Regions from separate parts of the Lysinibacillus sp. GW823-FHT02G10 genome, predicted to be linked through region 2. Evidence: riboswitches for the same ligand, from Rfam matches in the RefSeq annotation. Region 2 holds a riboswitch; each other region holds the start of a gene.
What was found. Region 2 has a riboswitch for S-adenosylmethionine ahead of metA (homoserine O-acetyltransferase MetA). Riboswitches for the same ligand answer to the same signal wherever they lie in the genome.

Region 1 (8,220 bases), 710 kb from region 2:
CGTGTGGGTGTGACATTAACGAGTGAGGGACAAACAATGCTAAGGGCAATGCGTCAGGTTTTGGATGCTCAGGAATTATTGCAACAGGAAGCAGCTCACATTCATGGCGTGACACGAGGTAAGGTTCGAATTGGTGTGATATCGAGTATTTCTTCCAATTGGATGCCAGAAATTGTTCGAATTATGGATAATCAATTTCCAGGGATACAGGTGGAGTTACGAGAGGGAGATTACTATGAAATTGAACAATGGCTTTTAAGTGGTGAAGTAGAAGCAGGATTTTTGAATGGTCAAAAGTCAGAGCAATATCAGTTCACTGAGCTCCAACAAGACCCATTATTATGTATTGTTTCGGATAAAAGTCCATTGTTTGATAAGACAGAAATTGATATCGTAGATTTAGAGGATATGCCATTTATTATGACTTCCTATAAAGGGACAAATGATGTCAAGGTGCTATTAGAGCAATATCATGTTAAGCCGAATATCCGCTTTGAGCTTTCCGAGGAGGTAGGGATTCTTTCCATGATTTCTCATCATTTAGGGATCAGTATTTTACCTCAGTTGGTTATTCAAAATTTACCGCCAACATTGAGAGCGATTCCGTTAAAGCAAGGTGGCTACCGAACGATTGGTATTGCCATGAAACACCATGCTTCGCCCGTCACAAAGAAATTTGCAGAGATATTAAGTGCTTGGCTAAAAGAACAAAACAGCTCCCTAAAATAGTGGCTATTGAAGCCTATCCTTACATTACGTTAAAATAGTATTTGTATATATTTCAGAAAATAGGTGAGTGTATGTGGACATTACAGGGCAAAACCGTACTCATTACAAGTGGGGGAACACTTGAAAAATGGGATCGTGTACGAGGTCATACGAATTTATCAAAAGGCACAATGGGGTGTTATTTAGCAGAGGCGGCGCTGGCTGCTGGCGCTAACGTAGTATACATGCATGGTTACTTTGCACAGCTCCCAGAAAACCAAAATGATATGACATTGATACAATTTGAAGGCATAGAGGATTTAGGACAAAAGGTGCGTCATGCAGTTCAACAACAACATGTCGATATCGTTATTATGGCGGCTGCGGGCTCTGATTGGGTCATTGACAAAGTATATGATCAATCAGGTAATTTAATGGAGGAAACGGGGAAAATGCCTTCTGACGAACCACCTATTATTCATTTTAAAAAAGCACCAAAAGTATTAGGTCAAATTAAGGGATGGCAACCGAATGTAACGTTAGTAGGCTTTAAGCTCGAAGCAACGAATGATGAGGAATTCTTGTTAGCTCGTGCCAGACTGCGTATGGAAACAGCCAATGCACAATTTATGGTAGCAAATAGCTCTCAGTCTTTATATGGGGGGGATGAACCTCATTGGATTGTACCTGCTGATGGACAGCCTCTTAAAGTAATGGGCAAGCAAAAAACAGCAGAAGCTTTAATGATGTATTTACAAAATCAATAAATGTGAACTGTGTAGAGAAATATTTCTACACAGTTTTTTCTTGTCTAAAAGGTTAGCATCCTATAATATTTACTTAACGGTCGGTAAAAAAGGAGGGTAATAATGGGAAATAAAGAACAAACTTTTCACAAAATTATAGAAATTGCTTATGGGATGTTTGCGGAAAATGGATTTGAAAAAACAAGCTTAGCAATGATTGCTACAGAGGTCGGTATTTCAAAACCAGCCATTTACTATTATTTTCAATCAAAGGATCAATTAATCGCTTTCATATTTGATGAATTGTATAAAGAAATTCAACATGATGTTGCTGTGGATTATAAAGAGCTTTCTTCTGCTAATTTTAAGGAGGAATTACTTAAGCTAGGCTATAAATCTATTGAGGCACAGGACAAGGACCCTTATTTTAATAAAATATTTAATCAATATGTACTATTAGCGGCCCGCGATGAAAACTATAAAAGACAATTAGTAGAGCTAGAAACCAGCTTTTTAACGAGCTTTGTTGCTATCCTACGATATGGCGTACAGCTAGGCGTGCTAGAGGATACTCCCCATATAGAAGCGAAGGCACAAATGCTAGCCCTCGTCTATGATAATATCGGTAATTTCATGTTAACAGGCAACCAATTGAACTATAGGGCTATTTGGAAGGAGGCTGTACATAGCGTTATCCAAGGGGGCAAAGATGACAAAAAGAAATGATGATCGGCGCATTGAAGGTCTTGATTTTGCAAGAGCTCTCGCCATGCTTGGCATGTTCATTGTCAATTTTGGCGTCATAACAGGTTCTACAACGAATGGTTCAACATGGTTAATTGCCTTCCAACATCTTTTCGAGGGACGTGCTTCGGCCGTATTTGTCATGCTAGCAGGAATAGGGACAGCCTTAATGACTCGTCAGGCTAGAGAGAGTAAGGACCCAATCCTTCTTCGTCAAAATCGACTTACTTTGTGGAAGAGGGCGCTTTTGTTATTTACGATAGGGATAATTTTATATGCAATCGGCTGGACAGGAGATATATTACATTATTATGGCGTGTATATGTTTGTTGCTGCTTGGTTGATTGCCCAATCCAAGAAAATGATGATCTTCATAATCGGTGCCATCCTTATCCTTTCACAATGGCTTCAAATTCAATTTAGTTACCTTGCTGGTTGGCATCCAACATATGTGCTACTAGAGTATCTTGATTTTTGGACACCAGCAGGATTTATAAGAAATTTGATGTTTAATGGCTATCATCCACTATTCCCCTGGATTTGCTTCTTTCTGATAGGTATGGTAATGGGCACATTAGATTTAACAAATCATACATTAAGAAAAAACTTACTGGTGATAGGTTTATTGTTAGTCATCATGACTGAGACTTGTTCAACGTTATTCATTAAGATGACAACCATTCATTTATTAGATGTAGAGAGTGCATTGTATTTATTTGATACAGGACCGATTCCACCGAATATGATGTATGTCCTATCTAATTCGGCTTCGGCTATTGTCATCATTGTTGGCTCCATCTATCTTGTAGAGACATGTAAAAATAAAGTTATTCAATCTTTCATATTAACAGGACAAATGTCTTTAACGCATTATGTTGGCCATGTTGTTATAGGCATTGGAATACTAATTATTTGCCAAAAGCTGGAGAACCAAACACTTGCTTTTTCCATGCTGTATGCCTGCTGTTATTTTTTAGGATGTGTCGTTGTTTCTGTATGGTGGAGGACTAAACATCATCGAGGCCCACTTGAATTCATGATGAGGAAATGGAGCTTGTAATAAATTAATGGATTGCCATCTATTTCTCACTGACTAGGCATAAAATACTTTAGGTTTAGGGAGTCTTTTAATCTAAACGACATATTGCATAGTATTCAACTAGGTTTTCTAATATTTTGTATTGACATTCCTATAGCAGAATTATAGAATTATTTTCAAGAAACGCAGTACTCTTATCAAGAGAGGTGGAGGGACTTGGCCCAATGAAGCCTCGGCAACCGAACAACAGGTGCCAAATCCAACAGATGGTGTCTGAGAGATAGGAGGGGCTATCAATCAGTTTGATGCGTTGGCCTCTTTATGAACAATAAGGATAAAAAAGAAGGGGTGTATCGTATGGCTCAGTCAGTAAAAGTAGATGATAAGAAACTAGAGGCAATTGCGAAGGCGATTCAAAATCTTGAATTTGGTGAAGTGCATATTACGATTCAAGATGGTGTGATTGTGCAAATTAATAGGCTTGAAAAGCAGAGATTTCCGCAGAAAAAATAACAATGATTTCAGTAGAACTTATGTCAAACGGCCACCTATAAGCATGAAGGATTTCCTGTGCTTACAAGTGGCCCTTTTTTTGTGTAAAGACTAGCTATAAAAGCTTTTTGGTATGGGACCGATATGACGGCGATGATAAAGCAAAGGCTCTTTTTGAGCATTTGTAATGTCTACGACCTGCCCAATAAAAATGGTATGGTCGCCAGCATCGATTTGCTGAAATGTTTTACATTGTAAATTAGCTGCTGTATCATGTAAAATCGGTAGTCCTAAAGAGGAAGTTGACCATTTTGCTTGTGCAAAGCGATCAGGGATTTTACTGGCAAATAGTGTACATAAATGCTCTTGATCACTCGCTAAAATATTGACCGCAAAATTTGGCGCAGTCGTGAAATAAGGATGGAGCTGAGATTTTTTATCGAGTGACCACAAAATAAGGAGCGGGTCGATTGAAACAGATGCAAAGGAATTGACGGTTAAGCCAATCGGTTTTGTGTCATGACATGTCGTGACAACTGTTACGCCTGTAGGATAATTACCTAATGCCAATTTAAAAGCAGCTACTAAATCTGTCATTCAAATCACCTCTTTATGAAATTAGTGAACGGAGTTTGTAGGTAAACGAAACTTTTTTTCATATCCTACTAGTAACTCCTTTTCTTGAGTAAATTTTAAACTAATCAAACATACAGGTAAAGGTAATGGGGAAAGAAAGGGGAATGGCCATGACTTTATATTTTGATCATTTGGTTCATCAAGTGGAATCACCAGAAAATATAAAGGTTTTCTTCAATAAACGAAATGTCCATACAGTGAATGGTGGGCAGCACACGATGTGGGGGACTTATAATACGTTAAGCTACTTTGGCTTAAGCTATATTGAACAAATTGCTATCTATGATCGTGATTTATTTGAGCAAGCGGCACAATACCCATATTCCCTACATTATACGTTTAAACGTGATCAAGAGCGCCAGGGATTTTCTCGAATTGCTCTGCGCACAAAAAATATTGAGGAAGAGGGTCGACGCTTGCGAGCATTGGGCTATGAAGTATATGGACCAGATGCATGTAGCAGAACAAGACCAGATGGCACTGTGGTAGAATGGAAGCTACTGCATTTTGGTAAGCCAGATCTGCCAATTGATTTTCCATTTTTGATTGAATGGGCGGAGGAAGATGAAGAACGTTTGGTTCAATTAAAGGCAAGTGGTGCCATTGATGTCAAACAGGCTATAACGATGGAATCCGTCCAATTCTACGTCAAGGACATGCAGGCAACAGTTAAGCTGTGGCAAGAGGTGTTACAGCTACCAGTGCCTACGCAATATGAGCAGTATTTGTCACTACAGCTACCGAATATGCGCTTAGATTTCTATGAGGAAGAGAGCGCGATGACAATTACACTTGGTCATGTCAAAGAGGGACCATTTGGTGTGACATTAAAGGATCCTAAACGAACAAAGGAAACTTTAGTTTGCCCTGGTGCTTTTTATTGGATAAATCGATAAGGAGAAAAGGCTGGGCCATAACTAACTGGGACCTTCATTAAGCCGAATAATCTTTAAATTAACAAACATGATAACTAGAAAAACCGAACTATTCCGAAACACTTCGTAAGCGTTTTAGTGGATAGCTCGGTATTTTTATGGGCTGAAACAATTTTGCTCCCGCCTTTTTACATAAGTATTGAAAAACAAAACCATCAATAGAATTTCTGATGCTGGCTACTTGCTTTCTTGTGGATTTAGCGTTACAGAGGAGACCCTGGAGCGAAATCACCCCCTCACCTTGCTAAAATTTTAGCTAGTGACATGATCTTTAATTCAACAATATGGAAAAATCCACTTCATCAAAAAAGTGGATTTTCGTTGCCAATTATTATTCAATTGTCATTTTTTTCGGTGTTTCTGTACCTGTATACCAATCAAATTCAATTTCAAATGAATGCTTGTCGCCCTTTTTTGTATAGGAGTATTCGATTTTGAGCTGTTCACTTGGGCTGACAACTGTTGGCTCTGTGTCTTGAACAAAAGTGAATTCACCATTTTCTTTAAGCTTTTTTGCAATCGTTTCCAGTGTTGCTGCAAATTCTGCTACACTTTGTCGTTCTTTATGCTTCAAAATAACTTCAGTCATGGGTTTATTTTGTTTTTGCATCGAAATCCCTCCTTACGTTTTGTTACTTCTATTATAACATGGAGGGGGCATTCAGCTTATAAAACAATACAAAAAGCGGATGAAGGAAACGATGCATTTCCTAATCCGCTGCTAATCTGGAACTACACGGATAGTCCCATTACGCTTATAGTTTTACAACATTTGATGCTTGGGGTCCACGATTGCCTTCCACAACATCAAATGAAACCTTTTGACCTTCTTCAAGTGTACGGAAGCCTTCCTCCTGGATGCCCGTAAAATGAACAAATACATCTTCGCCATCATCACATTCAATAAAGCCATAACCTTTTTCATTATTGAACCACTTTACGATCCCCTGTTGCATAAGCATTCGCCTCCAATGCGCTTGAATGTAAAATAAAGTTAAATAAATGGTGCACTCATTGAGAAAATGTGAAAAAATTGCATTTTCTCTTAGAACATACAGGAATTGAACAAATAAGTCAATTGATTGACGAAATGCTTGCATATCTGGCTTTCTTTTTTTTCACAATTAAGACTATAATGGAAATGAACAACATAGAAAGTAGGATGCCAAATGACAACGAAAAATCAACCATTATCAGATTTAGAAATCGCTAGTCAAGCAGTGATCAAACCTATTACGGAAATTGCCAATGCTGCGGGTATTCCAGAGGATGCTCTTGAGCAGTATGGACGCTACAAAGCAAAGATCGACCCATTAAAAATTACTGCTCAGGGCGAGGATGCAAAGGTAGTATTAGTATCAGCTATAAGTCCAACCCCAGCTGGTGAAGGAAAGTCGACTGTGACTGTTGGACTAGCAGATGCCCTTCATCAATTAGATAAGAAGGTGATGGTCGCATTACGTGAACCATCATTAGGTCCAGTCATGGGCGTAAAAGGTGGCGCAACTGGCGGAGGTTACGCACAAGTTATACCAATGGAGGATATTAATTTACATTTTACTGGCGACCTTCATGCGATTACAACAGCTAACAATGCTTTATCCGCATTTATTGATAATCATATCCACCAAGGAAATACACTTAACATTGATCCACGACGCATTATTTGGAAGCGTGTCATGGACTTAAATGATCGTGCCCTTCGTAAGGTAGTGGTGGGATTAGGTGGTCCTGTTCAAGGCATGCCGCGCGAGGACGGCTTTGATATAACGGTTGCCTCTGAAATTATGGCGGTATTCTGTTTAGCAACAAGCATTGAGGATTTACGTGAGCGTATCGCTAGTATCGTGATTGGCTATACTTTCGAGCGTGAGCCTGTCTTTGTGCGTGATTTACAGGTAGAGGGTGCCTTAACACTATTATTAAAAGATGCCTTCAAGCCAAACCTAGTTCAAACATTAGAGGGAACACCTGCTATTATCCATGGTGGTCCATTTGCGAATATTGCCCACGGCTGTAATTCTATTATGGCGACACAAACCGCTCGTAAGCTAGTTGATATTGTGGTGACAGAAGCGGGCTTCGGCTCTGATTTAGGTGCTGAAAAATTCATGAACATTAAAGCTCGTAAGGGAGGCTTTAAACCAAGCGCAGTTGTCATTGTAGCGACAATTCGTGCATTAAAAATGCATGGTGGTGTACCGAAAACAGCGCTTGTAGGTGAAAATGTGGAAGCACTCCTACAAGGAATTGAAAACTTAGCTAAACATGTAGATACAGTTCGTACATTTGGCGTTGAACCAATTATTGCCTTAAATCGTTTTATCACGGACACAGAGGCTGAACTAGAAGCCGTTCTGAACTGGTGTCAAGAAAATCATGTTCGCATTGCCCGTACGAATGTCTGGGAAGAGGGCGGTAAAGGTGGTCTAGCCTTAGCTGAGCAAGTACTAGCTGTGCTAGAGGAAGAAAACAACTTCTCTCCTTTATATGATGTAACAGAGTCAATTGAAGAAAAGGTACGTACGATTGTGCAAAAGGTATATGGCGGGAAAGATGTACAATTTACAGACCAAGCCAAAAAACAAATTGCCCAAATCGAAAAATTTGGTTGGGACTCCCTTCCAATTTGTATGGCGAAAACCCAGTATTCTTTATCAGACCAACCAAGTTTACTTGGTCGTCCAGAAGGCTTTACCATCACAATTCGCGAAGTTATTCCAAAGCTTGGTGCAGGCTTCTTAGTTTGTCTAACTGGCGATATTATGACAATGCCAGGACTTCCAAAAGCACCAGCTGCGCTACGCATGAATGTCGATAACGAAGGACATGCGGTAGGATTGTTTTAACAGAATATTAAAAGCTGCCTACTTAAATGGGCAGCTTTTTTATTGATAATGGGTAAACATGGTTTGTAGGA
Region 2 (8,220 bases):
GCCGCTAAGCAAGATGCTTGGATAGCGGCAAGCATTGGTGTTCTGCTCAGTTTACTGGTTCTAAAATTATTTTTAACACTGGCCAATCAAACACCGTCCCTAAACTTTATCGAGGCCAATGAAAAAATTCTTGGGCGTTTTTTCGGGAAAATCACAGCGATTTGTTTCCTGATTATGACCTTTCTTTCGGCTGGAGAATTACTTTATTTTATCGGTATTTTCATGAAAACGGAAGTTATGCCAGAGACACCGACATTAGCATTTGCCCTACTGTTCAGTATCCTTATTATGTATGCCGCTTATTTAGGGATTGAGACCTTTGCCCGTTCGGCAGAAATCCTCTTCCCATTGTTTATCTTTATTTTTATTTTTTTCGTCATTAGTATTACCCCTCAAATTACATTTGAGAATATTCAGCCTCTACTAGAAGCGACCAAAGCATCTATGTTTTATAGTATTGCACGCTTTATGAGTATCTTTTCCTTTCCATTAATTGTATTATTGATGCTCTATCCTACTGGCGTCAATGTACAGCCGTCTGCACAGAAAGGGCTATATATTGGGGCAATCCTTGGCGGAATCGTCTTAGTTACGTTGATTGTCCTATCGATTCTTGTATTAGGTCCTGAAAACACTGCATCAAGGACATTTCCTAGCTATGCCTTAGCGCAAAGAATATCTATAGGGAATTTTTTACAGCGCATTGAAATCATTATGGCATTTATGTGGATTACGTCTATATATATTCGTACATTTATGTATTTCTATACGACCGTTGTTGGCCTTGCACAAATTTTGAAGATTAAGGATCATCGTCCGCTTATTATACCGATGGGTATAATTGTCATTGGACTTTCTCAAATTGTTCATCCAGATATTGTGCATTCTACTAATTATAATAATGAAATTTGGCCAATTTTTTCCTTTATTTTCACCATTTTATTACCCATACTTTTGCTGATTGTAGTAGTTATTCGCAATCGTAAATCCAAGGCTCAAAATAACGAAACACCTCAGCAGGAAACAGAAAATGACAATCAAAAAGTCTAATTTCTTCTAAGCTAGAAAAGAAATTAGACTTTTTATTAATTAAATATGATATTCGATTTCATCTACAAAATCCCATTCATATGGTGTTTCTTGGTAAACATAGTAGTTCAACCAGTTAGAGAATAATAGATGCGTATGGGCACGCCATGTATTCATCGGCACTTGTGTCGGATCGTCATTCGGGAAGTAGTTTACAGGAACGGCGATATCTATGCCCTTCGCCACATCGCGACTGTATTCATCGGCTAGCGTTGTCGCATCATACTCTAGATGCCCCGTAATCATAATATTTTTATTATCTTTTGATTGTACAATAAATACCCCAGCATCCTCTGAATAGGATAATAATCGTAGATCTGGATGATTGCGAACCTCGTCAATCGAAACAGATGTATAGCGTGAATGGGGCGCAGTAAATAAATCACTAAAGCCACGTACCAAATCTACAGTTAAATCTGTAATCACATGGGAATAGACGCCTGAGCATTTAGCAGAAAGCTCAACCTTCCCAATGCCATAATGATGATACAATGCAGCCTGTGCCCCCCAACATATATGTAGCACGGATGTCACATTCTTTTTAGACCAATCCATAATTTCTGAAATTTCCTGCCAATAGTTGACCTCTTCAAAAGCCATTTTTTCTACTGGCGCACCAGTTATAATCATACCATCATAGCGTCGGTGTCGAATCTGATTGAACGTTGTGTAGAAAAGCTGCAAATGGGATTTACTCACATTTTTAGACTCGTGTGTGGCTGTATTCAAAAAGGTAATATTCACTTGTAATGGTGTATTCCCCAATAAACGTAATAATTGGAGCTCTGTTTTTTCTTTTTCAGGCATTAAATTTAATATTAATATATTTAATGGACGGATTTGCTGTGTTTTCGCACGATCTTCTTCCATGACGAAGATTTTTTCCTCACGTAAATGTTCTCCAGCTGGTAAATTTTTCGGAATATTAATTGGCATCTTGCTTTCCCCTCTCTATAATCACTCTCTTTTAGCAAATCTTGCTTGCGTAGGATGCAACGAAATTAAAAAATCCTCCTCATTCCATACGAGATAGAATGAGAAGGATTTTTTTCACGTCCACTCTTATCTCTCAAAGGAAAAAATCCTTTGCTGGAATTAGCACCTTTCTAACAATTGTTAGAGGTTGCTGAAGCGTCATCGGGCCAAATCCCTCAGCTTCTCTTGATAAGATTATTTAATTATCTTGAATTGTAACACGAACTAGTTAGAATATCAATAATTCATAGAATATTTTGTGATTCACGCGCATGTTTCTTGGTCATTTGATGTACACTAAGCTTGCTATCTGTGGGGTTTCTACATTTAAAATTTATGGTAAACATGCCGTAATTATGTTACCATATACTTTTAGTAAGAGAGAGGAACGTGAATAGTTTGATTAAAATTGAATTTCCAAAACCAGATCTAGTAATCCGTCAACGTGAACAAGATTTAAAACCAGGTGATGTGCCAATCACACCTTACTTCGGTTTTATTGACTTCCATAAAATCACACGTGATAAAGGCGGCATTTTCTTATTCTATAATGACAAGAATGAGCTATTGTTTGTTGGGAAAGCACGTAAAATTCGTCAACGTATTAAAAAACATTTCGAGGATAATGTATCTCCGATGAAAAACCATCGTGATGAAGTGTTCAAAATTGAAGTCTATGAAGTAGAAGATCCAATGGAACGTGAAATTTACGAAACATATGCGATTAATACTTTCCGCTCTAAATATAACGTAGACAAAGTCTTTTATTAGATATCACGTAAAGAAACCGAAATCTCATCTAAAGGGATTTCGGTTTCTTTTATCACATAATGGTCATACGATCAATTGGCGTACTCTGACCGTTTATTCGCAAATCAATGGTATCCAGCTCAGGATTCTTGACGGTGACTTTAAAAACATAGGGTTGAGCCTCTTTCCTTTGCTCGCTGCCTTCTTCTAACTGGATAATAAGCCTATTTCCCTCAGCTGTAATACTTGCCAATACATTCCCTTTTGAATAATAAACAAGGTAATATGGAGCATCCTTTTCATGTAATAGTTGTATTCTGTCATTAGAAACGATATTTTTTTGGACCTTATCTGGGACAACCGTTAGCTCATGAATCGTTGGTGGTTCGGTAGGTGGTGTAGCATTACAGGCTCCTAGCATTAGTAGGCTTATTAAACCTAGCAACACGAATTTTTTCAAGTTCCTCCCCTTCCTTATACGACTATTCTAAGAAAAAAGCTTTACGTTCCTTAGCAATCCAGTCTTCTAACTCCTGGTCATCACGTTTTACTAACCGATTGATGAGCACATCATGCCATATATAATCCTCTAACAAATAAATATGAACCGGATCATTGGTGATAAAGGCCGTCTCTTGGGTAGATGGAGAATGACCATAAATCATTTCCTGACCATCTATCGATAAGATAAACCAATGCGGTGTAGACGCTTTTTTTGTATAATGTGTGGCTCTATGCTGGTCAATTGAGGCGAGATGCTCTCCTACATACAACGTAATGCCATGAACAGGAACATGCAGCGCCACCTCTTGCAAATCTTCACGTAAGGCATCATACATATCTTCCCACATCGACAGCATCACTTTTTTCTTCGCCTTCTTTAGAAGTGACTGACAATAGTTGATAATGGATTCCTTGCCCTTCAGCATGACCACTTTAGGCTCAGCTTCCTGTACTTTTTCCTCTAATTTCTCTAATTTCCCGCTTATAGACGTAAAATTCGACTCCCAGCGCTGTTGCATTTGCTGTAAGAACACAGACACAGGCATTGCCGAATAGGTCGTTTGTTCTGCGGTCTCTTCTTTTAACACGATGCCCTTTTCTACAAGGATATTTAAAATATCATACACTCTTGCACGTGGTATGCCAGAATTTTTACTAACCTGATAAGCACTGACATGACTTTGCTGAACAAGTGCCGTATAGGCCTTCGCTTCATATTCTGTAAAACCCATTTCTTTCAGCTGGGTGATTAATTCCTCCATGTAATCCCTCCGTTATCTTTATTATAGGCTACCAATGTGAAGTTTTGCCAATGAAAAAATGGGGTTTACAGCGCAAATAAAATTAGTTACTATTTCAGTAGTAACTAAATTTAAAGAGGTGTCATATGTTGTTTGAAATCGATGTACATATTCTAATATTATTAATTTCTTTTGGATTTCTGGCGGCTTTTGTTGACTCAGTAGTGGGAGGGGGCGGTTTAATTTCACTACCAGCCTTACTATTTGTTGGGCTCAATCCAGCTGCTGCGGTTGCCACGAACAAACTAGCAGGAGCTATGGGCTCGCTCACTTCCTCTATTTCTTTCTATCGTTCTGGCCAGCTGGACATTCGCTCTGTCCTCAAATATTTTCCACTAGCATTTATCGGATCATTATGTGGTGCTTGGACTGTGCATCTGATTAATCCAGCATTACTAAAGCCATTAATGCTTGTTATGCTGGCGGCTGTTGGGGTATATACGATCTTTAAAAAAGATTGGGGTGCTGTCTCTACCGTAAAAAATCTATCTAAAAAACATTTGTTTTTATTTATGCTGCTATTATTTGCTATTGGTTTTTATGATGGATTTCTTGGTCCTGGCACAGGGTCGTTTTTAATCTTTAGCTTCTTATTGGTAGGCTTCGATTTTTTAAAGGCGGCTGGTAATGCGAAGTTTTTAAATTTGGCGAGTAATGTGGCTGGTGTTTGTATGTTTGCTTACTTAGGTCAAATTCATTATGTTTATGGTCTAGTCATGGGCATTGCGCAAATTGGTGGGGCTATGCTTGGCTCACGGATGGCAATCAAGAAAGGAAGTGGCTTTGTCCGCACACTATTTATTGTCGTTACAATGACATTACTTGCGAAAAATGCCTATGATTTTATGATGCATTAAAATAAACGCCACAGAATTTGAAATCTGTGGCGTTTTGGCGTTAAATCATAAGCTTTTCGTTTTTAAATTTATGACTAGTGGACAAACTGACAATCACAAAAATAAAGAAGGATGCGACAATTGGTATCGTGACTGTATGCATACCAAAGACAGAAGGATAAAACCGATCAATCATAATATACAACAACATGCCTGAAATCATTGACGCAATCGCTCCGTATTTATTCGCTTTTTTCCAATACAATCCTAAAACGACTGTCCAAATAAAGACAGCCTCTAGTCCACCGAAGGCAAATAAGTTCAACCACACTAATAAATCAGGTGGATTGAGTGCAAAGATGACAACGGCTAGGCCAATGACTGTTGTTACAATAAAGCTTGCACGCTTTATCTCTGCATCACTAGCTTTCGGCTTCATATAATTTAAATAGATATCTTTGACAACTGTAGAGCTGACAAGCATTAGTAAAGCATTAACCGTAGACATTGTCGCAGCCATTGGTGCAGCTAAAACGATTCCTGCTAAAAATGGCGGTAATACCTTCAATGTCAGGAGCGGCATGACTTTATCACCAATCTCAATGCCCGGTAAGACAGGTCGGGCTAACACCCCAATTAAATGCATGCCAAACATGATTGTCCCTATGGCAATCGTGCCAATAAGAATCGCTTGATGCATACTTTTGGAATCCTTATAGCTCATCGCACGAACCGCAATTTGCGGAAGTCCTACAACCCCTACACCAATGAGAATCCAAAATGTTGAGACATACAGAGGCGTTAAATCTCCTTGTGCGCCAAATGGTGACACAAAGTCAGGATTTTCAGCGACCAGTGAGGCCATTATATTGTCGATGCCTCCACCTGCCACAATCGTGCCGATTAATAAAATAATTGTACCAATCACCATAATTGAACCTTGGACCGTATCTGTAAGTGCAACCGCACGAAAGCCTCCGATAATCACATATACTAACACGGAAATCGCAAAAATAAACAGTGCTGCTGTGTAGCTTAAGCCAGTTAATGACTCAATTAAGCGTGCACCCCCAACCCATTGAGCCATCATAGCCGAAAATAAGAAAACAATGATGCTAATGGCTGATAAAATAACAATGACATGGCTTTTGTAGCGTTCACGTAAAAAGTCGATTAACGTAATGGCCTGGTAACGACGAGCAATAATGGCGAATTTTTTCCCTAAAATCATGAGTACAAAATAACCTGCTGGTAGCTGAGCCATTGCCAGTAATACCCACCCAAGTCCTTTTGTATAGGCTACACCCGGTCCTCCGATAAAACTACTCGCACTGCCATATGTAGCAATCATCGTCATTGCAAGGATAAAACCACCCATTTCACGACCACCTAGGAAATACTCCTGCAGGAATGAATTAGAGGAGCGGACATGCTTATTGGCCCAAATACCGATTCCAAAAATAATAATTAAAAATAATAGCAATGGAAATACAACTTGCCAATGCATTAGCGATCCACCTCCTCATCATCGAATGGTACCTCTTTGAAAAAGAGTTTCATCACAATCCAGATAAGAAGGATCATAAAGCCTGTCCCAGCGATACAGCTATAGAAAAACCAGGCAGGAAAACCAAATACATACGTATAATTTCTTGGATCTCCTGAACCTAATCCATAGGCAAAGCCAAACCAAATCGCAAAGTTGACAAGGACGAGTCCAATTCCGATAAGCGCCTCTCGATGCGCTATTTTAAAGCGTTGATCTTTCACATGTAATCCCCCTAACCTACTCTATTTTACTGATATGTCGCTCTGATGGGAAGAGATGTGAGTAAATAAGGATAAGTTATATGGAAATGATTTTGTTATACTAAGTAAAAGGTAAGGAGAAGAAAGTTGCTTGATCCTGACGTTTTTCACACAAACCTAACTATCCCTCACAATTATGTAGACATCTACAACAAACTGATAATGGAGATAAGTAAAAACCTTCGTCCATCTAGTTAGACGAAGGTTAGTTAGTTTATAATGGTCGCTTTTCCCAAGGTTGTAGCGTCCCGACAATATGGATAGGTTGATCCTGTTGAATAGCAGCAACGACACCTTGCGATATTTGCTCATGCGTAAGCCATCTCGCATGACCTTCTTCCATCATAAAACCTAGCTGGATTTGCCTGTATTGCGAACGAGCAGGGAGCTTCAATTTCTCTTGGACTTCACTTAAATTCGCCTTACTCCCCAACACATGAAACAGTTTCCATTCCCCGTTATTCTCTATTGAAATTACATTGGAGATGTTCTCTAATGTAGTGTCCGCATAGGAATGAATCCAAGCAACGACCAATTCAATGGGCCCATTATGCTTAAGCGTTTCTTCTAGCTTCTCTTTTAATAAGGCTATATTACAATAATCTACTAAAATCGGCGTTAGAAGGGCGGGTTTGGTTGTTCTACTTCGCAAATCTTCCATTCGATGGGCACTACGTCCAATTAGTGAGACATGGTAGCCATCATTCACTAACCTACAGGATGTGTCAGCCAACATCCCTGTTCCACCAATAACTAATGCGTGGGCCATTTATGTGTCCCTCTCTTATTTCGGATTTAGAAAGACGAGCGTTTCTTCCTTCTCATCATACTTAACAGATAGATGAGTCGACAAGCCTATACAATGCCTTTTTATCGATTTTACCAACGCTTGTTTTTGGTAGTTCGTCTAAGAAAATCATTTGTTTTGGAATCTTATAACGTCCTAATTGTTGATGACATAGCTCATTAAGATCATCTAATAGAGAGGCTACTTGGTGGGGACAAACAATAAAAGCTGTCACGATCTCACCCCAATAGTCATCACCTACACCAATCACGGCCACCTCCCGCACATCTGGATGCCGTAGTAGACATTGTTCTACTTCCTGAGGATAGATATTTTCACCACCTGAAATTATCATTTCTTTTCTACGCCCAACAATATAAAAATCGCCTTCCGCATCCATCATCGCTAAATCCCCTGTTTTCAACCAGCCATCTTGCAGGATATTGGCAGTTTCTTGCTTGTTATTCCAGTAAAAGCGAAACATATGCTTCCCTCTTACCAATAGCTCTCCTACTTCTCCAGGTGCACAACTTTTTCCTGTATGATTGATGATTTTAGCTTCATTGAATTGCATGCTTTTCCCGACAGCCCCCTTTTTTGCATAGGCACGCTCTCGGTCAATATAAAAATTATTGGGTCCTGCTTCTGTTAAACCATATCCCTCTTTAAA
Region 3 (8,220 bases), on a different contig from region 2:
ACAGAGATAGACAGTCATTGAATAGACTATCTATCTCCTCTTATTTTATGCCTTAAACATTGAAGTAGCGAGCATCAGGATGAGCAAAAACGATTGCAGATACAGATGCTTCAGGCTCCATCATAAAGCCTTCTGTAAGATGGACACCAATATCCTCAGGTTTTAATAGGCCGAATAGTTTCTCTTGATCCTCCAAGTTAGGACATGCAGGATATCCGAATGAAAAGCGTTGACCTTGATATTTTGCAGCAAAACGATCTCTCATAGTGAAATCTGTTGCATCAGGGAAGCCCCATTGGTCACGAATTTCCTGATGCATACGTTCAGCAAAGCCCTCTGCTAATTCTAAAGCAGTCGATTGCAAGGCATGACTTTCAAGAAATTTCCCATCCTCTTTTAACTGGCGTGCTTTAGCCATAACTCCTTGACCTGCTGTTACAACCATGAGTGCAATATAGTCCATTTCACCACTCTCTACCGTTTTTAAGAAATCTGCAAGACATAAAAATGGTTCAACCTGCTGACGAGGGAAGGTAAAACGTTCAATTTCTGTCTTACTATCAGCAGGATCATACACAACGACATCATCACCATCTGCTTGAGCAGGGAAAAATTGATACAAACCTGATGGCTTTAATAGATCACTTTTTAAATAATCATCTACTAAATCCTTGAGCTCTGTTGCTCTTGAATCGCCCGCATCAAGCAATTGCTGAACTTGCCCTTTCAAGCCTAAATGGTGTCCCAGTAATGTACGCATATTAACATAAGGATATAAATGAGATACAGAATAGTCTTTTTTCACATGACGTCGTAAATCAGCTGGTAAAAATACTGGCGCTCCTTTTACTGTTCGTGCAGGCTTTATTGTTACCTCTTTTGCCGGACGAGCAGCTCGTTTTTCATCAGCCGCTAAACGTTTTTGACGGGATTCTTCAATTTCTGCTAAGAAATTTTCACGTGTCCCTTCACCCATTAATAGATTCGCTTGCTCTAAGCCTTGCATAGCATCCTTTGCATAAATAACAGGACCACCATATTCATCTGCAATTTTTGTTTCAGTAAAACGACGTGAAAGTGCAGCACCACCAACTAAAATAGGAACATCAATTCCCGCCTCTTTAAAATCCTGAGCAGTAATAACCATCTGTTGCGCTGATTTCACGAGTAAACCTGACAGCCCAATAAAATCAGGTTTTTCCTTACGAATCGCTTCAATCAATTGGGCAGGAGTTACTTTAATGCCCAAATCGACTACCTTATAGCCATTATTACTTAATATAATATCAACAAGGTTTTTCCCAATATCGTGAACATCACCTTTTACTGTAGCAAGTACCATTTTCCCTTTTCCAGCACTCTCTTCATCCTTCTCCATGAATTGCTCTAAATGAGCAACTGCGGCCTTCATCACACCTGCTGATTGTAAAACCTCTGCTACAATGAGTTGATTATCATTAAATAATCGACCTACCTCAGCCATGCCCTCCATTAAAGGACCATTAATTATATCAAGTGGCGCCTCGAAGATTTCTCGTGCAGCGTCTAAATCCTCAATTAGCCCTTCTTTTGTACCTTCTAATATATAGTAAGCTAAACGACCTTCAACCGTTTTTGGAATATCAGCTTCCGTTTTTTCCTTCTTTTTATCTCGATAAAAATCTGTAAACACTGCTAATGTTTCATCATTTGTATTAAAGAGCAGGTCATTTGCGAGTTTGATTTCCTCTTCAGGGATGGATGCATAACGCTCCAATTTCTCTGTATTAACAATGGCATAATCTAAGCCCGCCTGTGTACAATGATAGAGATAAACAGCATTCAGTACTTCACGACCAACAGGTGGTAAGCCAAATGAGATATTACTTACGCCAAGTACAGTCAATGTCTGCGGCAATTTTTCTTTGATGAGACGAATGCCTTCAATCGTTTCTAGCGCTGAACCAATATACTGCTCATCCCCAGTTCCTACAGGGAACATTAATGGGTCGAAAATGATATCCTCTGGTGCAATCCCCCATTTTTCCGTTAAAAGTTGATAGGAGCGCTCGGCAATTTCGAGCTTTCGATGACGGTCAACCGCCATCCCCTTTTCATCTATCGTTCCAACAACTAATGATGCACCATATTTTTTCACGAGTGGTAATACTGCATCAAATCGTTCTTCACCATCCTCTAAATTAATAGAGTTAATGATGGCTTTCCCTTGTGAAAACTTTAATGCTTCCTCAATTACTTTTTCATCAGTTGAGTCAATCACAAGAGGCACCTTAACCTTTTTTACAACCTCCTGCATAAATCCACGCATATCGGCTAATTCATCGCGATCAGGGTTGGCTAAACAAATATCAATAACATGTGCACCATTTTTGACTTGAGCACGTGCAATCTCTGCGGCCTCCTCAAATTTCCCGTCAATGATTAAATTCTTAAATTTACGAGAGCCGATTACATTTGTTCTCTCCCCAATAAATAACGGACGCATAGAATCGTCATACAATAACGGTTCAATTCCTGATACCGCATGACCATGTGTTTTTTCTGGTAATTGACGAGGTTTTTCATCTTTTAAGATCTCACGAATGGCTGCAATATGAGCGGGTGTCGTCCCACAACATCCACCTACAATATTAAGCCAACCCTTTTCTGCAAAGCCTTTTAATTTTTGTGATAGCGATTCTGGTGATTCGTGATAACACCCTTCTTCATCTGGTAAGCCAGCATTTGGGTAACAGCTAATATAGCCTGTTGAAAGCTCTGCTAATGAACGAATGTGATCCGTCATAAACTCAGGTCCCGTCGCACAGTTTAGGCCAACTGATAATGGTTTAATATGCTCGATCGAAATATAAAAGGCATCAATTGTTTGCCCTGCAAGCGTTGTACCCATCGGTTCTATTGTTCCTGAAATCATGACAGGTAGCTCTTTTCCCGTTGATGCAAAAGCGCGCTTTACGCCAAGTGTGCCTGCTTTGACATTGAGCATATCCTGACTTGTTTCTAATAACAAAACGTCGGCTCCTGCCTCAATTAATGCTTTTGCCTGTACATAAAAATTTTCCTCTAGCTCTTCAAATGTAATACCACCTGTTACTGATAACGTTTTTGTTGTTGGCCCCATAGCCCCTGCAACAAAACGTGGCCAATCTGATGTGGAATAACGATCCACTGCTTGGCGAGCAATTTCCACTGCACGCTTATTAATTACTTCTGCTTTTGTGCCAAGATCATATTCATTTAACACAAGAGGCGTCCCACCAAATGTATTTGTACAAATAATATCTGCGCCTGCCTCTAAGTATTTATGGTGAATTTTTTCAATAACATCTGGTCTAGTAAGCACAAGATTTTCATTACAGCCATCAAGTTCCTCGCCACCAAAATCCTCTGCTGATAAATTTTCATTTTGTAGCATTGTTCCCATTGCGCCATCAAGAATTAAAATACGTTTCTCTAGTTGCTCTTCAATCGAGTGCTTAGCCATGTATACTTACTCCTTTTTTCTGTTCATCCAATTGCTCTATATATTTCATCAACTCTAGTGTCACATCGTAACGTAAAAATGGTGTAATAAGGTAAATCCCATTGAAATATTGCGTAGCCACTTCTACTAATTCTTTGGCAATAGCAATCCCTTCCAATGTTGCCCTTTCTTTATCTTCTCCACATGCTTTCATTCTTGTTAAGGCATCTTCAGATAATTTGATACCTGGCACTTCATGATGTAAAAATTCAGCGCTTTTATAACTCGTAACAGGCATAATACCGATGTAAATTGGAGCTTGTAAATGCTTTGTTGCCTCATAAATCTCTACAATTTTCTCTTTCGTATATACTGGTTGAGAAATGAAGTAGTCTGCCCCATGCTCAATTTTCTTCTCCAAGCGTGTCACAGCACGATCTAACACACGGACGTTTGGATTAAATGCAGCAGCAACTGAGAAATTTGCTTTTTTACGAAGTGGCTTACCTGAGAAAGAGACCCCTTCATTTAATTGCTTAATTAATTGGATTAGCTCCATGGAAGATACATCATAAACACTTGTCGCACCTGGGAAATCTCCTACTTTCGTTGGATCACCCGTAACGGCCAACACATCATGAATACCTAAAGCATTTAACCCCATTAAATGAGATTGTAGACCAATTAAATTACGGTCTCGACATGTAATATGAGTTAGTGGGCGTACACCATGTGAGCTCTTCAACAATGCGCCCATTGCAATATTGCTAATACGTGGAGAGGCCAATGAATTGTCTGCCATCATAACTACATCTGCACCTGCATCATATAATTGCTTTGCTCCTTCAAGGAACCCATCAATCTCTAAATGTCTAGGCGTATCCAACTCTACTATGACAGAACGTTCACGTTTAACTTTTTCATGAAGAGGCTCATACTTTGTTGGCTCCGCTTCCCGAACAATCTCAATCTTTTTAGGCTTCGCAAGCTTCTCCTGAACCGGTGATAACTCTTCTAAATACTTCTTTGCTGCTGCAATATGTTTGGGTGTTGTACCACAGCAGCCCCCTATTAAACGTACACCTTGATCACGCAATTCAACAGCCGCTCGACCAAAATAATCAGCTTCTGATTCATAAACGACACGCCCATCCTCTAAGTCCAGAAGTGATGCATTTGGATAGGCCGACATAAATGCCTTATTAGGAAGTTCTACACCTTCAAATGCCTGAATTGTATGGTGTGGACCTAGTCGACAATTGACACCAACAATATCAGCACCTAGGGCTTCAAGCTCATGGAGAGCATTATTTAAAGACATCCCATTTTGTAGAACACCGGGCTCATGCATAGAAACTTGTGCAATAATCGGCAATTTTGTTTTTTCTCGTAGCATCTTTAAGGTTGCTGTTAATTCTTCAAAATCATAATAAGTTTCAAGTAAAAGGCCATCTGGATTCCCTGCAAGTAAGACGCTTGCTTGTTCTTCAATAGTCGCTAATATTTCATCCAAGGTTGCATCACTTTTACGAATTCCCCGAATACCACCAATTGTTCCTAAAACAAATTGACCGCCATCAGCCGCTGCTCGTTTTGCGATGGTGATAGCAGCTTCATTAAATTGTTGGACACGTGATTCCAATCCATAGCGAGCTAATTTAATGGCATTTGCACCGTACGTATTCGTTTGAATGATGTCAGCACCAGCCGCAATATATTCTCTATGAATCTTTTCAATTAACTCGGGTCTCTGAACATTCATTTCCTCATGGCAATACTCCAATCCATAGCCATATAGCACTGTGCCTATTGCACCGTCTGCCGTCAATACATGCGTTTTTAACCTTTCAAGCAATCCCATAAAATTAGCCTCTCTTCCTATGTCTCTATATAATAAAAAGCCTTCTTTCATAAAAAAAGAAGGCTTTAACGATTCATCATTGTTGTTCCTTCTCATCTTCGACTCAACGGTCTTCTGGATTTAGCACCTGACAATAAAGTTGGTTGCTGAAGCTTCAATGGGCCAGTCCCTCTGCTTCTCTTGATAAGAATTAAGTATGAATTTTTTAAATAATTAAAAGAATCATATCGTTTACTGACGAATGAGTCAAGACTATTTCACATAACAAAGTTTTTTTCCACTTAAAACCTTAGAAATTGGCAAGTTCCTTTGCAAGCTCTTCACCAATTTTTTTCCCGTTTTGAATGCAAGCACCAATACCTACGCCAAAATACGAGCACCCTGCAATCGATAAATTAGGATATTTCTCATGTAATTCTTGTAGTAATCCTTGTAATGCTTCACGATGCGCTAGATCATATTTAGGCATTTGATCAATCCATTTTGTTACATTCACAACGGTTGGCTGCTCCTCTATTCCTAGGCTCTTTCTCACATCTTCTAAAGCAACTGCTGCCAATTCTTCATCCGTCATGGCGCGTAGTTGCTCATAGGCTGGATTGATGCTCTTATAAAAGAGTCGCACAAGTAATTTATTTTCTTTCGATGTATGCTTCCATTTACGACTAGTCCAAGTTGCCGCATTACAAGTTACGTCTGAATTATGGGAAACAATATAGCCCGTTCCATCTGCTGGCAATTTAGCGTCTGGCACATCAAAACCTAAATAGATAGTAATCGCTGACGCTGTCGTAAATTGGTCAAAATAGCGGTTTAAAGATTCATCCTGTAGCAGATTTTGTACAGTATCGTTCGGTAATGCTAAAACGACATAATCTGACTCAATAATTTCACCATTAGCTAAGGAAATTGTGTAGTTCTTATCTTGTTTTTGAACATTTAGTGTAGTAACACCCTTGATAATTTCTACATCGGATAAGGTTTGTTCAAGTCGATCAATTAAAGAAGATAAACCATTTTTAAAGGATATAAATTTTTTGTTCGCTGCTTTAACAAATTGCTCACGATTCGCATCAAAGCCTTTAATAATACTTCCAAAATCATTCTTATAATCAATTAAATACGGTAAAGTAGAGCCAATAGAAAGCTGATGTAAATCTCCCGAATAAACACCTGCAAGGACTGGTGCAATTTGGTTTTTCACCAGTTCCTCTCCTAAATAGTAAGTTAAAAATTCACCAATTGAACTTTCCTTTGTGAAGCCATTGTTTGGCAATGTTAAATCCTTCAACGCTTCTTTTTTTCCCTGCTCGGAAATAAGTGTACTTTCCTCTAAGGATGCTACACTCATCGGTATTCCGAAAGTTGAATCTGCCGGAATAGCATGTAACTCATTATTCGTATAAATATAAGAAATACCTGTTTCGTTGTAAACTAATTCCGCCTCAAAATCAAGCTCCTGCACGAGTTCCATAACGCCTTGATGACGGGCTACAATAGAATCAGCACCCGTTTCCATGATGAAACCTTGTTCATGTGCTGAATATAATTTGCCTCCTAAATATGTATTTTTTTCTATAAGCACTAGACGAACATTTAAATTATGTTCCTTCACTTGACGTTGCAAATAATGCATTGTACATAGTCCTGTAATACCGCCGCCTAAAACAACAACTGTTTTCATCATAACCGCCCCTATTATTCATTCTTTCTACAGTATAATCCTTTTTTCATTGAAAATTACGTAAACCCTTTACAAATTTAGCAAAAATAGAGCTATTTCATCAGTGAAATAGCTCTTACTTTCTGAATCTCTATAAAATTGATCCTCTATAGCGATAACTTCACAACAAACATTTAAATAGGTACTATAGTGTTTATTACGTCTAAAAATATGAAAAATAGAATGTAAATGTTAGTAGTCTATCCTTTTAAATTTTGCGCAAAGCTCGCTAATTTTTCAGCTGAATTTGTTACCTCAGTAAATGAAGTGCCTAATTCACTTAATATGCCTACAATTGCTTGTATTTTTGTTGCCATACACTCATTTTGATCTTTTGCTTCTGTCATGGCTCCCAATATACTCGTAAATTGGCCTTCAGTTTGTAACATATTTTCTTCACCTGCTGCAACTTCATCTTGAATGTTGGTCAAAGAATACTCTAATTTCTCTGTTCGTTCACCTGTCTTTTTCAATAACAAAGCCACCGCTGTAACAGATTCTTTTGTCTGAATTGATAATTTACGTACTTCATCGGCCACTACGCTAAAGCCCTTTCCCGCTTCCCCAGCACGTGCTGCTTCAATTGCAGCATTTAAAGCCAATAGATTCGTTTGATTCGCAATATTGGTCACAACACTCATAATTGTTTCCATTTCCTTAGACATACCTGATAATTGTTCAATATTTTCTTCTATATCATGAAGAGAATGACTAATATTGAGCATATTTTGTGATTGATTTTTTAAACGCTCGCGACCCTCAAGTGCTTGGTTTTCAGCCAGTGTAGACACATCGAGTGATTTTTTTGCCAAATGTTTAATTTCGTCAGATTGCTTACTTAAGCAGCAAAATGAATTATTGGTTTCCTGCGAGATAGCTGCAAGTGCTTCCGAAGAATCTACAATCTGTCGTTCAATCGCTTCTTTTTCATGAACCATTTTTTCTTTCAGTTGTTCCACAGTGTTTTCAAAAGCTTCTAAAACGAGTTGTTGCTCAAAATTACAAATTTTCGATATAGCTCTGATCGTATTAAATTGATCTTGTGGAAATTCTATATTTTTTTCGACTAAATCAATAAATGATATCGATAAATCTTGGAATGCGCAGATATACCACTGTGTTCTAAGCCCAATGTGGACATGCACCTTTGCAATTTTTACACGCCTTTGGTAA
Region 4 (8,220 bases), on a different contig from region 2:
AGTCTGTTTCTTCAAGGCTTTTACGTTTTAATTTAATGAAAGTTCTATAATAATCCAATCCATTTCCAATAAGTTGCAGAGAACAAAAGTACGAGAAGGAAACCGATAATGGTTAAGGGAATTCCAGATTTCAAGAAATCCTTTGTTGTAAAGGAGCCTGTACCATAGGCAAGCATGTTTTGTGGTGCACTAATTGGTAACAGGAAGCCAAAGCTTATGACGAATTGTTGCACAATAACAAAACCAACTTGATCAACATTAGCCGTTAATGTGGAGGCTAAAACGATAAACACAGGTATAAGTGCTGAGGCTAAGCTAGTTGCGCTTGCAAAACCTAAATGAATCAAAATGTTAAATAAAGTTACGAGTGCGATGGTTGCTAGTAAAGGCATAGTATCTAGCCCAAGTGAACCAAAAACTTTATCTGATAACCATGCAGCACCTTGCGTATTTAGTAAAATGGTTCCTAACATAATGCCTACCGCAAAGACGATAATTGTCCCCCATGGAATATGAGGCTCAACTTCCTTCCATGAATACACACCGATTTTAGGCATTAATAGAATCGCGATAGCAATAATTGTGACTGTTGTCGTATCAAATGGATGTAGCTTCCCTTCAGTTGCCCAGAAAAATAGTAAAACTACGGATGTAATGATTAAACGAATTTCAGGAGCCTTTAATGGGCCAAGCTCTGCAAGCTGTTTTTTGATGACCTCTTTACCACCTTCGATATTGCTAGTCTCAGGTTTAATTAAAGCAATCATAATGAAAAATAAAAAGATCGACATAATAATTGAGAAGGGGGCTGCATAAAGTAGCCAAGCACCCCATGAAATATCCACCTTAAATTGCTCTTGGATAAAGTTTAAAGCCACCATATTTTGAGCTGCTGCAGTTTTAATACCAATATTCCAAATGGAAACGGCTTGTACCGAAGTAATAACTAATAAGGCAGCAAGCCGACTATCACGTGGTAAACCAAATGCTGCCACCATTCCAAGCAATATCGGTACTACCGCGCCAGCTCGTGCTGTAGCAGAAGGTACAAAAAATGCGAGGACGATAGACACTAAAATAGCGCCAAATACGATAGCTTTTGTTTTCGTTCCTACCAGTGAAAGAATCCAAAGTGCAAGTCGTTTATGTAGATTAGTAATTTGCATTGCTGCCGCTAGAAAAAGAGCTGCTGCTACTAAAGCAACGGCAGAATTACTAAAGCCACTTAAAGATAATTTTAATGCGCTAGCTGTTCCTAGCTCTGTAGTTGGATTATCCATTGACGGAGCGAGTCCTAGTAAAACAGTTACTAGTGCAATGATCATGGCCGAGCTCACAGGATATGAAACGGCCTCTGTAACCCAAAGGATGACTGCAAAAGCTAAAATGGCTAAAGCTCGTTGCCCAGCTATAGGTAAATCACCATTGTTAGGTAAGAAGGTAATAATGATTAGTAACGCGAATGCCAAGCCAATCCATAGTGGCTTTAAATTAAGTTTTGTAGCTGCTTGCTTTGGTGAAGACATATTTTCTCATCCTTTCTACGATAAAAATGACGATTATTATCCATAACATCGGCCTGTATAATGTTTTATTGAGATAAGAATATGTCTATTTTATTGTAGAAAAAAATCTATGTGAAAATGGTGTTTTTTACAGCAATATGAGTAGATAAAGAGAAAAAATACGGTCACAAAAAATACAAAAATATCCATTAAATATTATTTCTTTTTCTTAAAGGCAGATGTTACTTTAGGCTCTGTTCCATTGACTAATCGTTTAATATTTTCGAGGTGCAGGATGATGGCTATGCCAAAAAGAAGAAGAGCTATAATGGTTGGGCCAATGCCAGGAATCCATAAATAAGTTACTGTACAAAACACGAGATAAAATTCTAGAACACCTACAATTAAATAATTTGTTGCAAAGGATAAAATAACAAATAAAATAAGTGCAAATAAACCAATCTTCCAATCAACAGCAAGTAAAATACCAATGATGGAGGCCGTTCCTTTCCCGCCGTTGAAGCCCATGTAGAAGGGGAAATTATGACCTAAAATAACCCCAGCAGCCATAATATAAGTAAGCAGCCAAATTTGTTCTTCTGTTAAATGAATGGCGTCCCCTAGATAAAAATGCGCACCTATAATAGCGACAACGCCTTTGCCTATATCGATGAGGGCTACTAAAACGCCATACTTCCAGCCAAGGGAAAGAGTAGCATTAGAGGCACCAGCATTACCGTGGCCAGCCTTTTTTAAATCAACCCCCGATAAAAATTGAGCCACTTTAGAGCCGTGAATACAGCCTATTAAATAGCCAATCATAAGAAAAATGATCACGGCCTTTACCATAAAAATACTCCTCTCAAAATTTTTTCTAAAATAGTGTATGCGTTCATATTACGTATAAGAGCAGACAGAAGTTTCGGAAAAAATAAAATTTACTTGTTGACAGAAAAAAACTCTATGTTTATACTGTGTAACAACGATGGAAATTGAATCTCATACTCTTATCAAGAGCGGCGGAGGGATAGGCCCTATGATGCCCGGCAACCAGTAAGCAATGAGCTTACTAAGGTGCTAATTCCTACAGATTCTTACTTGGATCTGGCAGATAAGGGGAGGAAAACTTGCAACCGCAACCCTCTTCTTAGCTGAAGAGGGTTTTTGTTTTCTACAGAAAAATCCTCCTCATCTCCGGTACCATCGTAAAAAAATAACCATTTGGAGGTACACAATGACAAATTTTAAACCAGAAACATTGCTGTTGCATGGTGGTCAAGAGCCAGACCCAGTGACGGGTTCTCGCACAGTTCCAGTCTATCGCTCAACTGCTTTCGTATTTAAAGACACTGCTCATGCGCAACGTCTTTTTGCCTTAGAGGAAGCAGGGAACATTTACACACGAATTACCAACCCAACAGTTGATGTGTTTGAAAAACGTGTGGCTTTATTGGAAGGTGGAACAGCAGCAGTAGCACTTTCATCTGGTGCAGCAGCTATCGCATTTTCCATTTTAAATCTAGCTGGAGCTGGTGATGAGATAGTAGCAGCTAGTTCTTTATATGGTGGTACGTATAATTTATTTGCTAACACATTGCCAAACTATGGTATTAAAACAATTTTTGTAGATGAAACAAACCCAGAGAATTTCAAAGCAGCGATTACTGATAAAACAAAAGCTGTCTTTGCAGAGGTTTATGGTAATCCAAGTTTAAAGGTTTTAGATATTGAGGCAGTAGCTAAAATTGCACATGATAATGGTCTACCATTAATTATTGACAGCACGTTCGCTTCTCCTTACGGTTCTACACCTATTGAATACGGCGCAGATGTTGTAGTTCATTCAGCAACTAAATGGATAGGAGGTCATGGTACAACTTTAGGGGGCGTTGTTGTAGACGCTGGTAAGTTTGATTGGACTAGCGGTCGATTCCCTGGTTTTACTGAACCAGATGCCTCTTACCATGGTCTACGTTATGGAATTGATACAGCTTCTGCTGCCTTTGCTACAAAGCTACGTGTACAATTATTACGTGATTTTGGTCCAACATTAAGTGCTGATGCTGCTTTTAATTTATTGCAAGGGTTAGAAACGCTTCATCTGCGTATCCCTAAACACAATGAAAATGCATTGGCAGTGGCTGAGTATTTACAAAACCACCCATCTGTGGAGTATGTAAATTATAATGGCCTAGAAGATTTTCCGACACATGAGTTAGCAAAAAAATATTTAAGAAATGGCTTCGGTTCAGTGCTTACATTTGGCATAAAGGGTGGACGAGAAGCTGGGCGAAAGCTTATTGATAGCGTGAAATTATTTTCACATGTAGCAAATGTAGGTGATGCAAAGTCATTAATTATTCATCCAGCTTCCACTACTCATCAGCAACTATCAGCAGACGAATTAGTTCAAGCTGGTGTAACCGAGTCGCTCATTCGCTTATCCATCGGTTTAGAGGCAGTAGAGGATATTATTGCTGATTTAGATCAAGCCATTACACAGGCTACAACAACTGAACAAACAGTAGAAGCTTAAAGTTTAAAGAAAATGGTAAGATGTTGTGACGTTAACGTATTTTCTCATTCGATTAGCCTCATTTGGTAATGCGTTAAACGTTGCTACATCAATCTATTACTGCACCCGTTAATTATCAGAACCTTATAAAAAATAATACCAAGTAATTTTATATGTATTATTGACTTTATTAAATCCATGTTATATACTAGGAAATAAGTTAACAGTACGAAAATTTTTTTAAAAAAGGTAAATGTTTTCATAAGTGCTCCCCCACTTTTGAATATATAGAAGAGTAGTTGCCTAGCCAGTGATTACTCTTCCCAAAAACTGATGATAAAGGAGTGTTTAAAATGGGTAACATCTATAGTGCGCAAAACATTGTATCCTATCTAATATATGAGCTAAATGAAGGGCATGTATTTGTCAACAATAAATCCATTCAACACCTTCTTACATCAGTCGAAAGAAAATGGCAGGAAGTATTTGGTCATACAGCATTTCAAGAACATGTTTTTACTGAAAAGGACTTTACTGTAAAGGAAGTATTTGAGGCATATGAACAGTACGGTGTGAGCCATATCTCACTTCCTGCAACAGAGTTTTACTTGAAGTATGGTACATTTCAATTAGTGGAACGTACGTATGCAATACCAAATTTTACAGAAGAAGAGATTAGTCTTGTTCAACAAGCTTTAGCACAATATCGTTATCAATTGCTTTCAAAAGCAAGTTAAAACCCCCTCATATTTTTAAGCTCATTCTCTGCTGCTACAGGGAATGAGTTTTTTCTTTAAAGGGATTGTTATGAGTGTCTGAGCATACATATATATAATAGAAGAAAGACATTCATATATTGAAATGTAAATAGTCAATATTTGTTCAAATCTTATAGATTGATTAATAAAACGTATAATAAAGGGAATGAAACCGATTTCTTTTGCACATCTAGAGAAAACAAATGTCCTTCCTAGAAAGATTTTTCTTGTGCAAAGCGTGTATTTGCGTTACAATTTTCTTTAAGTTAAATTTTGAATTATTTGAATTTGTGTGTGTCCTAACACATATAGAAATAGCGAAACTCATACAAAGAGAGTTGTTGGCTAAAGACTGCGGTGGGTGTCAAATTGTCATGACACAACCCCATGGAAAATTAGCTTTAATGAAACTGCGGAATGTAAGTTGGAGGGAATAACAAGAATGGCAACTATAAAGGCAGCGATTTTAGGATTTGGAACGGTAGGTCAGGGGATTTACCATATTTTAAATGAAAAACGAGAAGAGCTAAAAAATAAATTAGGTATTGAATTAGAGGTAGCGAAGATTTTAGTGACAGATGCTAGTCGTGAACGTGTCCCAGGCACAGCACATTTAATGACAACAAGTATGGATGAAGTCTTAGCAGAGCCAGGTATGCAGGTAGTGTTTGAAGCAATTGTGAACGAAGAACCTGCATACAGTTATTTAAAGCGAGCGGTGGAACATAAATGTCATGTTATTACTGCCAATAAAGTGATGTTTGCCAAACGAGGCTTGGAGTTGCAGGATCTTGCAAAAGCTAATGGCGTTTTTGTAGGCTATGAGGCTACTACCGCTGGTGGCGTACCTGTTATAAAAACAATGAAAAATATCTTACTTGTAAATGATGTAAGTCGTATACAAGGTGTCTTAAATGGCACATGTAATTATATTTTAACAAAAATGCGTGCACAGGGCTGGTCGTTCGAAACAGCTTTAAAAGAGGCACAAGGCTTAGGTTATGCCGAAGCAGATCCATATAATGATATATCTGGGCAGGATGCATTTAAAAAATTAATGATATTAAGTGCCTTAGCTTTTGGTGAGCAGCCTGACTGGTCAGATGTAGAGGTAATTGGGATCGATAGTATCTCTGCTGAACAGGTTCATGAAGCATGTGAAAAGGGTCTTCGTTACCGCCATGTTGCTGAGGTGGAAAAACTAGCTGACGGTAAGATTATTGCAAAAGTAGGTCCTCAACTAGTTGATAAAGAGCATCCACTTTATCCAGTCGATGATGTGTTCAATGCGGTGGCATTAGAGACTAACTATATTGGTACATTAACTTTAATCGGTCCTGGAGCAGGGATGTATCCAACAGCGAGTGTCATGGTAGAAGATTATGCTGAAATCATTGGGAAAAGAGCAGGATTTGTTGTGACAATCTAATAAAAACTTTAAAAAAGGCCCGCCATTCAACAATGTTCAATTGTATGAATGGTGGGCTTTTAGTCTTCATCTTTGACGTCTATGTCCTCTGGAATAGGAGTAGCACGCCAAATTTCAATTTCCTCTTTTATACGTTCCAATTGTTTAAAATAAGTGCTGAATTGTCCACTATTGATTAAAATTTGTTGGCCATCGTAAACAGAACGGATGCGTCCTTCGTAAATTAGACGCATTACTTGATCCTCAGGCATACCAAGATCAATAGCTGTCTCTTCAATTGATTTGTACATACGATTCGCTCCTTTTACTGTTTTTATTATAACGTCCATTCATGAGAAAACATACTATTGGAATTAAAAGAAAAGTAAAAATGATAATTGTTTGATTTTGGATAAATATGTATGATTAGTATGGAGAAAGATGTGAAGCGGGGATGAGCTGAAAAATGTTAAATTCATTGTTTGTATTACTAGCAGCTATTCTATGGGGAATGACAGGTACTGCCCAGACATATTTGGATGAAGGGGTATCTCCAATAGCTGTAGCCACGATTCGTTCAGCGATTGGTGGCAGTTTATTATTAGCTATTACGATTATAATGAGGAAAATTAATTTTTTAAGATGGTCATGGAAATGGACAATTTTAGCTGCGGCTAGTATTGCGTTTTTCCAAGGTCTTTTCTTCTCATCCATTCGTCTAACAGGTATAGCCATTGGAACTGTTGCTACTATTGGTAGTGCACCAGTGTTTTCTGGTGTATTAGAGTGGCTAGTATGGAAAACACGTCCCACAGCAGTATGGGGACTTGCTACATTGATGGCCATTATCGGATGTCTTTTATTGTTTATGAATAATGGAGAGGAGTCTGTTCACGTTGGCGGATTCACATTAGCGCTTTGTGCAGGTTTGTCCTTTGCATTTTACACAAACATAAGTAAAAAATTAATGGCACAAGAAGAAGCATTACCCGCAGTTGCTATGACATTCTCCATTTGCGCTTTGTTTTTACTGCCGTTTTCTATACAAGATGGATTTTCCTGGTTAGTAGATGTGCACAACTTATGGACAATGTTATTTATGGGGATTATGTGTACAAGCGTAGCGTATTTCCTGTTTTTAAGTGGACTACAAAAAATTAGTTCATCCTCAGCTGTAACACTTTCATTAGCAGAACCATTGACTGCTGCAATTCTTGGTGTGTTTTTAATTGGAGAACACTTAAGTATAGTTTCCTGGCTTGGAGTAGCGATGCTTTTAGGTGGCATTGTTGTTTTAACATTGGGTGGGAGAAAAAAGCTAAAACCTTAAGAAATTCTTCATTTTTATAATAGCTGGTTTTTAAGATTTAAAAGATACACTTATATTTGAGAGCGAGGTGTATATCATGACGAAATTAACAGTTCTTGTTACAGATGACGATCAAGATATTCGTGATGGTATTGAAATCTATTTAAAAAATGAAGGCTATCATGTCATTAAAGCAGCAGATGGCTTAGATGCATTAAAAAAGCTAGAGAACAATGAAGTACATTTAATAATTTTAGATATCATGATGCCAAATATGGATGGAATTACAGCAACCTTTAAAATTAGGGAAGAGCGCAATATTCCCATTATCATGCTGAGTGCAAAGGCGGAGGATGGCGATAAGATTCATGGATTATCGGTTGGAGCAGATGATTATGTAACAAAGCCATTTCATCCATTAGAGCTGTTGGCACGTGTAAAATCTCAGCTGCGCCGTTATGTTCAGCTAGGAACGTATAGTGAGGGAGCTACAAAAGTGGAAATAGACGGACTTATTCTTGATGAAGAGGCAAAAGAGGTTGTACTAGAAGGAGAACCAGTTCGACTAACCCCGATAGAATATAAAATTACAGAACTATTAATGAAAAATGCAGGGCGTGTGTTTTCGATTCGTGAAATTTATGAACGTGTTTGGAATGAGGAAGCTTATAATGCTGAAAATATTGTAGCTGTTCACATTCGGAAAATACGTGAGAAAATTGAAG

Region 1: another riboswitch for S-adenosylmethionine. It lies ahead of AC1RFD_RS03075 (YezD family protein); the one in region 2 lies ahead of metA (homoserine O-acetyltransferase MetA).
Region 3: another riboswitch for S-adenosylmethionine. It lies ahead of AC1RFD_RS20260 (bifunctional homocysteine S-methyltransferase/methylenetetrahydrofolate reductase); the one in region 2 lies ahead of metA (homoserine O-acetyltransferase MetA).
Region 4: another riboswitch for S-adenosylmethionine. It lies ahead of AC1RFD_RS16750 (O-acetylhomoserine aminocarboxypropyltransferase/cysteine synthase family protein); the one in region 2 lies ahead of metA (homoserine O-acetyltransferase MetA).

The regions. Positions count from the first base shown of each region.
Region 1 is NZ_JBXAJI010000001.1:615,514-623,733, forward strand. It holds gene AC1RFD_RS03055 (LysR family transcriptional regulator) at 1-729, shown strand, start outside; gene AC1RFD_RS03060 (phosphopantothenoylcysteine decarboxylase domain-containing protein) at 801-1,475, shown strand; gene AC1RFD_RS03065 (TetR/AcrR family transcriptional regulator) at 1,578-2,180, shown strand; gene AC1RFD_RS03070 (DUF418 domain-containing protein) at 2,164-3,258, shown strand; SAM riboswitch class I at 3,429-3,524, shown strand; gene AC1RFD_RS03075 (YezD family protein) at 3,595-3,750, shown strand; gene AC1RFD_RS03080 (flavin reductase family protein) at 3,841-4,326, opposite strand; gene AC1RFD_RS03085 (VOC family protein) at 4,476-5,261, shown strand; gene AC1RFD_RS03090 (amphi-Trp domain-containing protein) at 5,632-5,910, opposite strand; gene AC1RFD_RS03095 (cold-shock protein) at 6,056-6,256, opposite strand; gene AC1RFD_RS03100 (formate--tetrahydrofolate ligase) at 6,470-8,149, shown strand.
Region 2 is NZ_JBXAJI010000001.1:1,330,445-1,338,664, forward strand. It holds gene AC1RFD_RS06930 (GerAB/ArcD/ProY family transporter) at 1-1,050, shown strand, start outside; gene metA (homoserine O-acetyltransferase MetA) at 1,090-2,025, opposite strand; SAM riboswitch class I at 2,149-2,260, opposite strand; gene AC1RFD_RS06940 (nucleotide excision repair endonuclease) at 2,464-2,835, shown strand; gene AC1RFD_RS06945 (hypothetical protein) at 2,888-3,274, opposite strand; gene AC1RFD_RS06950 (TrmB family transcriptional regulator) at 3,297-4,079, opposite strand; gene AC1RFD_RS06955 (TSUP family transporter) at 4,205-4,975, shown strand; gene panF (sodium/pantothenate symporter) at 5,016-6,461, opposite strand; gene AC1RFD_RS06965 (YhdT family protein) at 6,461-6,724, opposite strand; gene AC1RFD_RS06970 (short-chain dehydrogenase) at 6,978-7,532, opposite strand; gene AC1RFD_RS06975 (class I adenylate-forming enzyme family protein) at 7,594-8,220, opposite strand, start outside.
Region 3 is NZ_JBXAJI010000010.1:25,066-33,285, forward strand. It holds gene metH (methionine synthase) at 53-3,484, opposite strand; gene AC1RFD_RS20260 (bifunctional homocysteine S-methyltransferase/methylenetetrahydrofolate reductase) at 3,477-5,324, opposite strand; SAM riboswitch class I at 5,414-5,514, opposite strand; gene AC1RFD_RS20265 (protoporphyrinogen oxidase) at 5,614-7,008, opposite strand; gene AC1RFD_RS20270 (globin-coupled sensor protein) at 7,248-8,220, opposite strand, start outside.
Region 4 is NZ_JBXAJI010000005.1:245,930-254,149, reverse strand. It holds gene AC1RFD_RS16760 (DASS family sodium-coupled anion symporter) at 45-1,526, opposite strand; gene AC1RFD_RS16755 (glycerol-3-phosphate acyltransferase) at 1,722-2,354, opposite strand; SAM riboswitch class I at 2,510-2,623, shown strand; gene AC1RFD_RS16750 (O-acetylhomoserine aminocarboxypropyltransferase/cysteine synthase family protein) at 2,740-4,041, shown strand; gene AC1RFD_RS16745 (hypothetical protein) at 4,374-4,757, shown strand; gene AC1RFD_RS16740 (homoserine dehydrogenase) at 5,221-6,207, shown strand; gene AC1RFD_RS16735 (MerR family transcriptional regulator) at 6,267-6,497, opposite strand; gene AC1RFD_RS16730 (DMT family transporter) at 6,653-7,516, shown strand; gene AC1RFD_RS16725 (response regulator transcription factor) at 7,593-8,220, shown strand, end outside.